DNA from 2 places in the Mesorhizobium sp. B264B1B genome. Region 2 is predicted to be linked to the other one. Evidence: riboswitches for the same ligand, from Rfam matches in the RefSeq annotation. Region 2 holds a riboswitch; the other holds the start of a gene.
What was found. Region 2 has a riboswitch for cobalamin ahead of LB547_RS01185 (CbtB domain-containing protein). Riboswitches for the same ligand answer to the same signal wherever they lie in the genome.

Region 1: linked by a shared signal. The riboswitch ahead of LB547_RS06495 (ABC transporter ATP-binding protein) and the one ahead of LB547_RS01185 (CbtB domain-containing protein) in region 2 are both predicted to bind cobalamin.

Annotation. Positions count from the first base shown of each region.
Region 1 is NZ_JAIUIS010000002.1:548,287-553,614, forward strand. It holds gene LB547_RS06490 (ABC transporter substrate-binding protein) at 1-864, opposite strand, end outside; gene LB547_RS06495 (ABC transporter ATP-binding protein) at 904-1,692, opposite strand; cobalamin riboswitch at 1,949-2,158, opposite strand; gene LB547_RS06500 (LacI family DNA-binding transcriptional regulator) at 2,221-3,246, opposite strand; gene LB547_RS06505 (Gfo/Idh/MocA family protein) at 3,428-4,459, shown strand; gene LB547_RS06510 (sugar phosphate isomerase/epimerase family protein) at 4,462-5,328, shown strand, end outside.
Region 2 is NZ_JAIUIS010000001.1:253,455-258,782, reverse strand. It holds gene cbiB (adenosylcobinamide-phosphate synthase CbiB) at 1-688, shown strand, start outside; gene cobO (cob(I)yrinic acid a,c-diamide adenosyltransferase) at 1,021-1,635, opposite strand; gene cobU (bifunctional adenosylcobinamide kinase/adenosylcobinamide-phosphate guanylyltransferase) at 1,637-2,176, opposite strand; gene LB547_RS01190 (CbtA family protein) at 2,169-2,966, opposite strand; gene LB547_RS01185 (CbtB domain-containing protein) at 2,982-3,161, opposite strand; cobalamin riboswitch at 3,197-3,393, opposite strand; gene LB547_RS01180 (aromatic ring-hydroxylating oxygenase subunit alpha) at 3,528-4,697, shown strand; gene LB547_RS01175 (MFS transporter) at 4,701-5,328, opposite strand, start outside.

The DNA of each region.
Region 1 (5,328 bases), on a different contig from region 2:
AAGCGCCACGAAGCGTTCGTTCCTGACCGCGTCCGTCTCCTTCATTGCCGGATGCGCTTTCAGGAAATCGAGCAGCTTCCGGTAGCCGCCGCCATCCTGATAGTCGAGCAGGATGAGGAATTGCGGATTGCGCGAGGCCACCGTCTCCCAATCCGTGTTGCCCCAGCTGGTGTCCATGTCGGCCATGATGTTGTCGCCGCCGGCCGCGGAAATCATGGCGTTGGGAATGGCGAACTTGCCTGATGTGAACGGCTTGTCCTCGCCGGAATCATAGAGGAACACGCGCGTTCCCCTGCGGGCGCCGACCTTGGCCGTGATTTCGGCGAGCTGCGCCTTCCAGCCGGAGACGAGCTTATCCGCTTCGGCCTCCTTGCCGAAGATCTTGCCCAGCTTCTCGACATCGCCATAGAGCAGGTCCATCGAAGCGGCGGGGCGGTTCTTGTCGAGATGGACGCAGCTTTCCGTCAGCACCAGGGTCTTGATGCCGTGTTGCGCCAGCGTATCGGGCGTCACCTCGCCGCCCGGCTTCATGCCGTAGTACCAACCGGCGAAGAAGAAGTCGGGCTCGACAGCGACCAGGTTTTCCAGCGTCGGATATTTGGGCGCCAGTTCCGGGATCGAGCCTTGCTCGGCCTTAAATTCGGGGCCGACCTTGTACCATCCGGTGATGCCGGTCAGGCCGACGATCGACGGCTGCAGCTTCAGGGCGAAGGCCATCTCGGCCATGTTGAGATCGTGAATGACAGCGCGCTTTGGAGGCGCGTCGAAGGTCAGCGACTTGCCGCAGCTGTCGACCGTCACCGGAAAGGCGAAGGCCGTAGAGGCCAGCAGGGAGAAGGCAAGAGATACGGCAAGGCGTTTCACGGATGTTGCTCCTTCGTTGCACGGGAATTGGATCTGCGCTCACGAAGATGGCGCGGCACGGTTCGGAACCTCGAACACCGTCAGCTCGCGGTCCTCCGTCGGGTGGCGCAACCTAAAGACGTCGACACCGAAGATCTCGCGGATCAGCTGCTGAGTGAGTGCTTCGCGTGGCGGCGCCAGCACATGCAACCGGCCATGGCTCATCACCGCGACCCTGGTGGCGAAAGGCGTCACCAGCGCCAGATCGTGCAGCACCGCGATCACGGTCATGCCGAGGCCTGCAACCAGTTCGAGCAACTCGCTGCGCGCCCGCGGGTCGAGATGGTTGGTCGGCTCGTCGAGGAACAGGATCTTCGGCTCCTGTGCGATGGCGCGGGCAAGCTGGGCGCGCTGGCGCTCGCCGCCCGACAGCGAGCCGATGGTGCGGCCAAGCAGCGGCAACAGCCCGGTCCGGCGCAGCGCCTCGACGACAATGTCGCGTTCCTCGCTCCTGTGCCTGCGGCCGGTATGCGGAACCCGGCCGAGCTCGACATAATCGATCACCGCCAGCCGTGGATCCGGTTGATCGGTCTGGCCGACGACGGCGATGTGCAGCGCCCGCTCGGCGGTCGAAATCCTGTCCAGCAGGCGCCCGGTGAGCTTCACTTCGCCCGAACTCGGCCGCAGCATGCCCGACAGCATGCGCAGCAATGTCGTCTTGCCGGCGCCGTTGGGACCGATGATGGCGAGACGGTCGCCCGCCGCCACCGAAAGGCTGACCGGATGCACCAGATGCAGGCCATCCGCCGCCGCGGCCAGGTCGCGGGCCTCGAGAAGCGGCGCGGTCATGGGCAATTCCTTGCAGGGCCCGCCGGAATACGGGCCAGCGTCTTGCTTGCCAATCCTGCCGGACGCTGGCCTGAATTCACCTCGGTGGCGATATCGCGGCAAAGCGTGCACACGATGATGCGATGCATGGGAATGCAGTGAATGCGATCGATGGAGCCGTCCAACTTCCGTCACTTTCAAAAATGGCGACGGAAGGAAGCTGGCTTGAACCGGTCGACAAGACCGAACCCCGCGTCTCCTCCCGGCACACCCCGTCCGGTCAACCCATGCAGATGGCAGGTCTCCTGGCTCGCGGGTCGTTGCGCCATCCTGCCTTCCCAGCCTTGCCGGCCAGTGGCTTCTCGGATTTTGCTCGCCGCTTACAGTTGCGGGGGCAGCCATGGCTTCGACCCGAAAAACGGGCCTCACCATGTTCCCTTTTCACCCCTCGCCTTGCGGCGCGGGGACCATCACGAGTCGCAGCCTAGGATGCAGGCAGCGTCGAGGCAAGGTCGATGCATGTTCTGTTATAACGATACAAACGTGTGGTCAATCACTATCGCGCGCCACCAGTTCCAGCGGCCAGACCTCGCGAATGATCTCTGGCCCTTTCGCGCCGGCGAAAGCCGGGAGCGAGGCGAGCAGGATTTCGCCGAGCCGCCGCCCCATCGGGTCAAGGCTCGGACGAAAGCCGGTCAGCGCCGGCGAGAAATAACGGCAGAGCGGCGTGTCGACGATGACGATCACCGCGACATCCTGCCCGGGCTTGATCCCCATTTCGGCGAGCGCTTTGCAGCCGCCGAGCGCCATCGAGTCGTTGTTGAAGATAATCGCGGTCGGCGGATCCTTCGACCGCATGACTTGCGGTGTCACCGCGTAGCCACCGGCTTCGTTGATAAAACCGTCCACAATCAGGCCGGGATCGACTTCGATGCCGTGCCGCCGCAGCGCCTTGCAATAACCCTCCAGAAACAGATAACCGAAATTCAGGTCAAGCGACGGCCGGATGGCGGCGATGCGGCGGTGGCCACGCGCAACCAGCCGGTCGACCGCATCGGCGCCCGCCTTCTCGAAATCCAGATCCAGAGAGGGATAGCTGTCGTCGCCGGACCGGCTTCGGCCGAGCGTCGCGAAGGGAAAGCCGGCCTTGCTCAGATAGTCGATGCGATCGTCCTCGCGCCGCGTCCAGGCCAGTACGACGGCATCGGCACGACGCGTCTCGACGACGCGGCGCAGCCGCTCCTGTTGATAATCCGCCGGCGCGCCCATGACGATGATCAGGTCCAGCCCGCACTCGGCCAATGTCGCTTGCAGTCCGGTGAGGAACGGAATGAAGAACGGCTCGCCATACTGCTGGTCGCCCGGATGCGGCTGCAGCATGAAAGCCACGGCATGGGTGGTGCCGCGGCGTAGGTTCCTGCCCGAGTGGTTCGGTGAATAATTGAGCTTCCGGGCCGCCTCGAGCACGCGCTGGCGTGTCTCGGCGTTCACGTCGGCGCGCCCGTTAAGCGCGCGCGAGACTGTACCGATCGAAATGTTTAGGTGCCGCGCAAGATCGTGAATGCTGGACGCCAAGACCTCCCCCTCCTGCTTCTGGCTAGCACCAGCCGGTCGTGCGGCCAAGGCGTTTCAGAGCCGACGGTACAAATCCGATTGACAATATATGCCATCGGGTGTGTCATCGTAAACGTTTACGGAAGTCATTTACGGACTGCCGTGGGTGCCAGCCAGGAGGGGTTGGCCGGAGGAGCGCTGGATGATGCACGTCGTCCTGGTCGGGTGCGGAGCCATGAGCAAAACCTGGCTCGAGGCCATCAGCCAATCCCCTGCCGTCAAGATCGTCGGTCTCGTCGACCTCGACGCCGACAGGGCGCGCCAGCGGGCACGCGAATACGACCTCGCCGGGGTCGCGATCGGGACCGATCTCGACGTCGTTCTCTCCCAGACCAGACCCGATGCGGTGTTCGACGTGGTCGTGCCTGCCGCCCGTCGCGCCGTGGCGAATTCGGCCTTTGCCCATGGCTGTCATCTGTTGACGGAAAAGCCGCTGGCCGACAGCCCGGACAATGCGCGCGCCATCATCGACGATGCGCGGCGCGCGCGACGCGTCCATGCCGTGGTGCAGAACCGCCGCTACGTCGCCAACGTCCGGCGCATCCGGCGCTTCCTCGGCTCCGGCGCCATCGGCGCTGCGACCAGCATCCATGCCGATTTTTTCATTGCGCCGCATTTCGGCGGTTTCCGCGAAGGCATGCGCCATGTGCTGCTGCTCGACATGGCGATCCATACATTCGACGCCGCCCGCTACATGGTCGATGGCGAGCCGACCGAAGTGTATTGCCGGGAATGGGAGCCGGCCAATTCCTGGTACCGGCAGGGATCGTCGGCAAGCGCCACCTTCGAGCTCGGCCAGGGCAAGATGTTCACCTATCGCGGCAGTTGGTGCGCCGACGGTTTCCGCACCAGTTGGGAAGGCAGTTGGCGCATCGTCGGCGAACGCGGCAGCCTGACCTGGGATGGTCATGACGAGTTGAAGGCCGAAGCCGTGCTGCCGGAACGCGAAGGCCTGCTCGACAAGGTCGTGCCGGTAGCGGTGCCGCCGCTCGACCCTGCCGACCGCATCGGCGGGCATCTCGGCGTCATGGAAGATTTCGTCCGCGCCGTGGAAACCGGCACCGAGCCGGAGACGCGCGGCGCCGACAACATCAAGAGCCTGGCCATGGTTTTCGCGGCGATCGAAAGCGCCGAGACCGGGCGCCGGGTCGAAATCCCCAGGCAGGAAGGATGACCATGGCGGACCCGCTTCTCGACATCAGGATCGGCACCATGGTGCGGGCCAATCTCGAAGACCCGGCCGCCTATGTCAGGCAGATCCTGCCGCTCGGTTTCGAGAGCGTCCAGCCCTTCTTCTGGCAGACGCTGGGCGGCAAGGACCTGGGGCGGCTCGCCGGCGAGATCCGCGACGCGATCGGCGATGCCGATGTCAGCGTCAGCTCGATCGGCGTGTTCGGCAATCCACTCGAGAGCGGCGACACCGACCGCGGCGTGCTCAAGGCCTGGGAAACGGTGATCGACAGCGCGCATCTGTTCGGCACCAATCTGGTCAGCGGTTTTACCGGCCGCATCCGCGGCAAGCCGCTGACCGACAGCCTGCCGCGCTACCGCGAAGTCTGGGGCGAATTGGCCAAACGCGCGGCCGACAAGGGCGTGCGCATCGCCTTCGAGAATTGCGCCATGGATGGCAACTGGGCCGCCGGCGACTGGAACATCGCCCATAATCCGGACGCCTGGGAACTGATGTTCAACGAATTGCCGGATGAGAATCTGGGTCTGGAATGGGAGCCCTGCCATCAGTTGGTCTATCTGATCGACCCGATCCCGCAGATCCGCAAATGGGCGCATCGCATCTTCCATGTCCACGGCAAGGACGCGACGGTGCGCTGGGATGTCATACGCGAGCACGGCGTCTTCGGCCGCCTGCCCTTCGTGCAGATGCGCACGCCCGGCTTCGGCGACAGCGACTGGACGCGGGTGATCAGCGAATTGCGGCTGGCCGGCTATCGCGGCGCCATCGACATCGAAGGCTGGCACGACCCGGTCTATCGCGACGACCTCGAGATGACAGGCCAGGTCCGCGCGCTGGAATACCTTCAGCAA
Region 2 (5,328 bases):
AACATCGTTCCTGTCGCAGCGGAGCCTTTATGAGCATGTCGAGGCCGTCGCCGATGCGCTCGACTCGGGCGGCCTCGACATGGGCCGCGCCGCCGTCTCGCGCATCGTCGGCCGCGATCCCGAAACCCTCGACAGGGCCGGCGTCTGCCGCGCGGCGATCGAGAGCCTGGCCGAGAATTTTTCCGACGGCATCGTTGCCCCCGCCTTCTGGACGGGTGTTGGCGGCCTCGCCGGCGGCGCCGCCTACAAGGCCGCCAACACCGCCGATTCGATGATCGGCCATCGCACGCCGCGCCACGAAGCGTTCGGCAGGGCAGCCGCACGCTTCGACGATTGGATCAACCTGCCGGCGTCGAGGCTGACGGCGTTGCTCATCACGTTGGCGGCTTTCCTGGTGAAAGGCGCCGACGCGAAAGCCGCATGGCAGGCGGTGCGGCGCGACGCGAAAAAGCACCGCTCGCCCAATGCCGGCTGGCCGGAGGCGGCGATGGCCGGCGCACTTGGCCTGGCGCTCGCCGGGCCGCGCAGCTATGGCGGCGTAACGGTCGACGACGCGTTCATGGGCGAAGGCGGCCGGCGCGAAGCCGACAGCATCGACATAAGGCGGGCGCTGAAACTCTACCGCGTCGCCGATTATTTGCTGATTGCGCTGTTCGGCGTGGTTTCGGCGATCGTCATTCTGGCATGATCTCACCCCCCCGTGAGTTCTCTCTCGAAGGGGAGGAAGGGAGCCGGGCTGCAACAGGTTCGCGCCTTTCCTCTCCCCCGTCGATCGGGGGAGAGGTGGCTCGGCGAAGCCGAGACGGAGTGGGGGTCGACGAGCTCGGCAGTCGCGTTTCTCGCACCCGCCGGGTTGCGCCTGCCTGTCTGCGGACCGCGCGTTCGATAACCGCCTTCCCCCAATCCGTCGCTGCTTCGCAGCGCCACCTTTCCCCCCTCCGGAGGGAAAGGAAGTGAGCCCTGCTGGAAGCGTTTGGCGACCAGACTTGAATGCTCATCCACAAAAGGGGACAACAGCTCTCAAAACTCCACCCCCTGCTGCGCCTTCACGCCCGCCGCGAAATGGTGCTTGGTCAGCCCCATCTCGGTCACCAGGTCGGCCGCCTCGACCAGCGCCGGCTTGGCGTTGCGACCGGTGACGACGACATGCAGGCCCTCGCGGCGCGCTTTCAGCGCGACAACCACCTTGTCCAGATCGAGATACTCGTAGCGCAGCGCGATGTTGAGTTCGTCGAGCACGACGAGACTGATCGACGGATCGGCCATCAGCTCCAGCGCCTTGGCCCAGGCGGCCTCGGCCGCCGCGATGTCGCGCTTCAGATCCTGTGTCTCCCAGGTGAACCCCTCGCCCATCGCGTGCCAGACGACGCGGTCGCCGAAGGCGGCGAAGGCCTCCTTCTCACCCGTATGCCATTTGCCCTTGATGAACTGGACGACGCCGACGCGCTTGCCGTAGCCGAGCATCCGCAGCGCCAGGCCAAAGGCAGCCGTGGTCTTGCCTTTGCCCGGGCCGGTGTTGACGATCAGCAGCCCCTTTTCGACCGTCTTGCTCGCCACCTCGGCGTCTTGGACCGCCTTGCGCTTGGCCATCTTGGCGCGGTGGCGCTCTTCGTCCTTTTCGTCGATGTCGGTCATGTCACTTCACCTTGAGCGGCAGCCCCGCCACCATCAAAAGCACGGTCTCGGCAATCGCCGCGACCTGCTGGTTGAGCCGGCCGGCGGCGTCGCGGAACCGGCGCCCCAGCGCATTGTCGGGCACGATGCCTTGCCCGACCTCGTTGGATACCACGAACCAGGGTCCGCGCGGCCGCGACAGCATGTCAGCCAGCCGCCGACATTCGGCCTCTACATCATGATCGGCCAGCATGTGATTGGTCAGCCAGAGCGTCAGGCAGTCGACAAGCACCGGCTGGTCCTCCGGTAGGGCCTCGAGTGCACCGACAAGGTCTAGCGGTGCATCGATGGTCGTCCAGCCCTCGCCGCGCCGCGACCGGTGCAACGCGATGCGCTGCCGCATCTCGTCGTCATAAGGTTGCGCCGTGGCGATGTAGGCCCATGGCGAAGGCAAGGCGGTCATCAGCGTTTCGGCGTGGGGGGGGGGGGGGGGGGGCGGGGGGGCGCTCTTGCCGGAGCGCCCACCGCCGATGATGAAGGTCAGTCTTCCGCGATCAGGCAAAGCTGTCGCGCAGGCTCGTCGCGCTGCCGGTGAAGCGTCCACGCACCACGCCGACGACAGCGCCCAGCACGAGCCAGAACACCAGGTTCGTCACTGTCACCGCCACCACGAACTGATGGTGCAGGCCTTCCGGGATCGGCGTCTCGAAACTGTCGGGCTGCGGCGCGCCGACGATATGCGGCGCGACGATCAACACCACACCCAGAATCGCCAGCGGCAGTGATTTGCGGAAGGCGATCAGGGCAAGGCCGATCGCCGTCGCCGCCACCGTCGCCGTCCACCAGATCTGGCGTGGCAGAAGCTCGGCGGCAGGCATGGCCGGCAGTTCCGGCGGCAGGCCGAGGCCCGGCGCCAGCGTGAACACGGCAAAGCCGGCCAGTCCCCAGAACACGCCCTGGCGCCAGTTGCCGATGCCGCCGGCGAATTCCGAAACCGCGACCAGGACCAGCGCGAAGCCGATGCCGGTGACGATGTTGGCAAGCACGCTGAAAGCGAAACGCTCGAAGCCGTCGGCCGGCGCCCAGCCTTCCTCTTCAGCCGGAACAGCTTCAGCGGCTGCCGGCGCGGCGGAGCTCATGGCATTGCCCGCCGGGGCGGCAGAGTTCATGGCGTTGTTGTCGGTCGGGGCCGGTGCGGTATGGTCGTGGTGGTGGCCGCCGCCGACCTGTTCGTAGACTTCCGCCTTCAGGATCAACGGCACGGTGGCATAGGCCTGCATGCAGGCGAGAACGACACCGGCCACGAGCCCTGCGATCGCCGCGATGAACACGACGTTGCGAAACAGGTTCATGATGTCAAATCCCTATCAGTGGCAGGGAAACGCCATCGAGTGGCGATAGTCGTGCGCGGCATTGTGGACCGCGTCGATATGCGAGAAACCGACAAAGCCTACGACGAAAACGCCGAGCAGCGCCGCGAGCGCGAGCTGCAGGAGGCGCGACTGCGAGGAGATGGAGGCGCCGAGGGAGACGGAAGCGGTATTCATGTCTTGTCCTTTCACCCTCCACCCGAGGGCATCGAAGTCAGTTTCCTGTCGCCGGCAGGTCTCCTGGCTCGCGGATCAGCGCCCTTCCCCACCTTCCCGAAGAAAATCTTCAGTGGCATATGGAGAGGACTACCGCACACAGTTGCGGGGGCAGCCACGGCATTGGGCAACAAATCTGCCCGCACCGCATTCCCTCTTGGCTCCAATCGGAACCGACGACGAAGGTGACTATAGGGAAAATCGCCGCATCCGGCAAACCAAATTCCGACGGCGACAAGCGCTTTAGCGCCGTCCGGCCGCTTGCTCCGCTGCAATTGACAATTTCCGTGGCCGGGTGTCGGCTGCCATCCTCACAGGAGGCCAGCCATGCAGCCCGTCCAGAGCCAGCACGCCCCCTATAACGGCCTCACCCGGGCCGAGCCGACATTGCCGTCCTCGGCCTATTGGGATGCGGCGGCCTACCAGCGCGACCTCGACGCCATCTGGTACAGGAACTGGCTGCTCGTCTGCCGTGAAGCTGATCTCGCCCAACCGCTGGCTTTCCGCACCTTCCGTGTCGGCAGCCAGGAGATCGTCGTGCTGCGTGACGATACCGGCGAACTGCGCGCCTTCCACAACACCTGCCGGCATCGCGGCTCGCAGCTTTGCCAGGAACGCGAGGGGCGGCTGAAGGCGCGGCTGATCACCTGCCCCTACCACGCATGGTCCTATTCGCTGCGCGGCGAGCTCGTGCGCGTGCCATCGAAAACGCTGCCCGAAGGTTTCGACAAGGCGGACCATCCGCTCTATCGCGTCGCGCTGTCGGTCTGGCGCGGCTTCGTCTTCGTCAATCTCGCGGAAGATGCCGCCGGCTCGGCGCACTCATCCTTCGACCCGGCCTCCGGCGATCTCGGCAACTGGCCGCTGGAATCGCTGGTATCGGGCCATGTGCTGCGCAAGGTGATGAACTGCAACTGGAAGATCTTCTGGGAAAACTTCAACGAATGCCTGCATTGCCCCGGCGTCCACAAGGACCTGTCGCGGCTGGTGCCGATCTACGGCCGCGGCCTGATGGGCCGGCATGACGACCCCGAATGGACCCGCCATGCCGACAATGACGCGCCGGAATTTTCCGGCGGGCTGCGGGCGGGTGCCGAAACATGGTCACGTGACGGCCAGGCGCATGGGCCGGTCTTTTCGGGCCTGACGCCGGCCGAGCACGCCGCCGGCCAGACCTACGCCACCAGCCTGCCCTCGATGTTCATCGTCGGCCACGTCGACTATGTCAGGTCCGTACGGCTGGTGCCGCTTGGCCCCGAGCAGACCGAATTGACCGCCGAATGGCTGTTCGCGCCCGACGCGCTCGCCGCCACCGACATCGACAACATCGTCGGATTCGGCACCCAGGTGCTGGAGGAGGATGCCGCGATCTGCGAGGTCAACCAGAAAGGGCTGCGCTCCATGCGCCATAAGGCCGGCGTGCTGATGCCGGAGGAGTACGACCTCCACCGCTTCCACGATTGGGTACGCGAACGACATGCTGCGCTTGTGCCGTAAGCTTCACAGCGACTTCGGCAGATACCGCCAGGTGACATAACCGCAGACCGCCGCAAGCAGGCCGAGCGTGACGAAAACCGAGCCCAGTCCGAAAAAGGCCAGCACCACCGAGTAGACCAGCGGCGGCGTCAGTTCGGAAAAGTCGAGATAAGTGCGGTAGACCGCAGCCATCTGCGCCCGCTCATAAGAGCGGACCGAGCGCATGAAGGCGGTCGAGCCCAGCGCGTCGAGCGCGATGGTGAAGAAGGCGCCGCACAGCAGGAAGGCGCCGGTGACGAGCGGCGCGCTTTCGCCGACGGCACCCGCCGCCAGCAGCACCACCGACATGGCGAAATAGGCAAAAGTCATGGTCCTGCGGCCGCCGAAGCGCTTGCCGGCCTTGCCCCAGAAAATCGCCATGAACAAAAGCGCGTTGCCTGCCGAAACCAGAATGCCGCCGGCAAGTTCGCCCTCACCGGTGATGACCATGAACAGCGGGCCATAGACGAAAAATGTCGTCCAGAAGCAGGAGCGGCCGAAGGCGATCAGCCAGGCCAGCCTCAGCCTCGGCTGCGCGACGAAGCGGCCGATATTGGCCAGCGGGTTGACCGGGCGCGTCTTGCCCGGCCGGATCGAGGCATTGTCGCCGAGC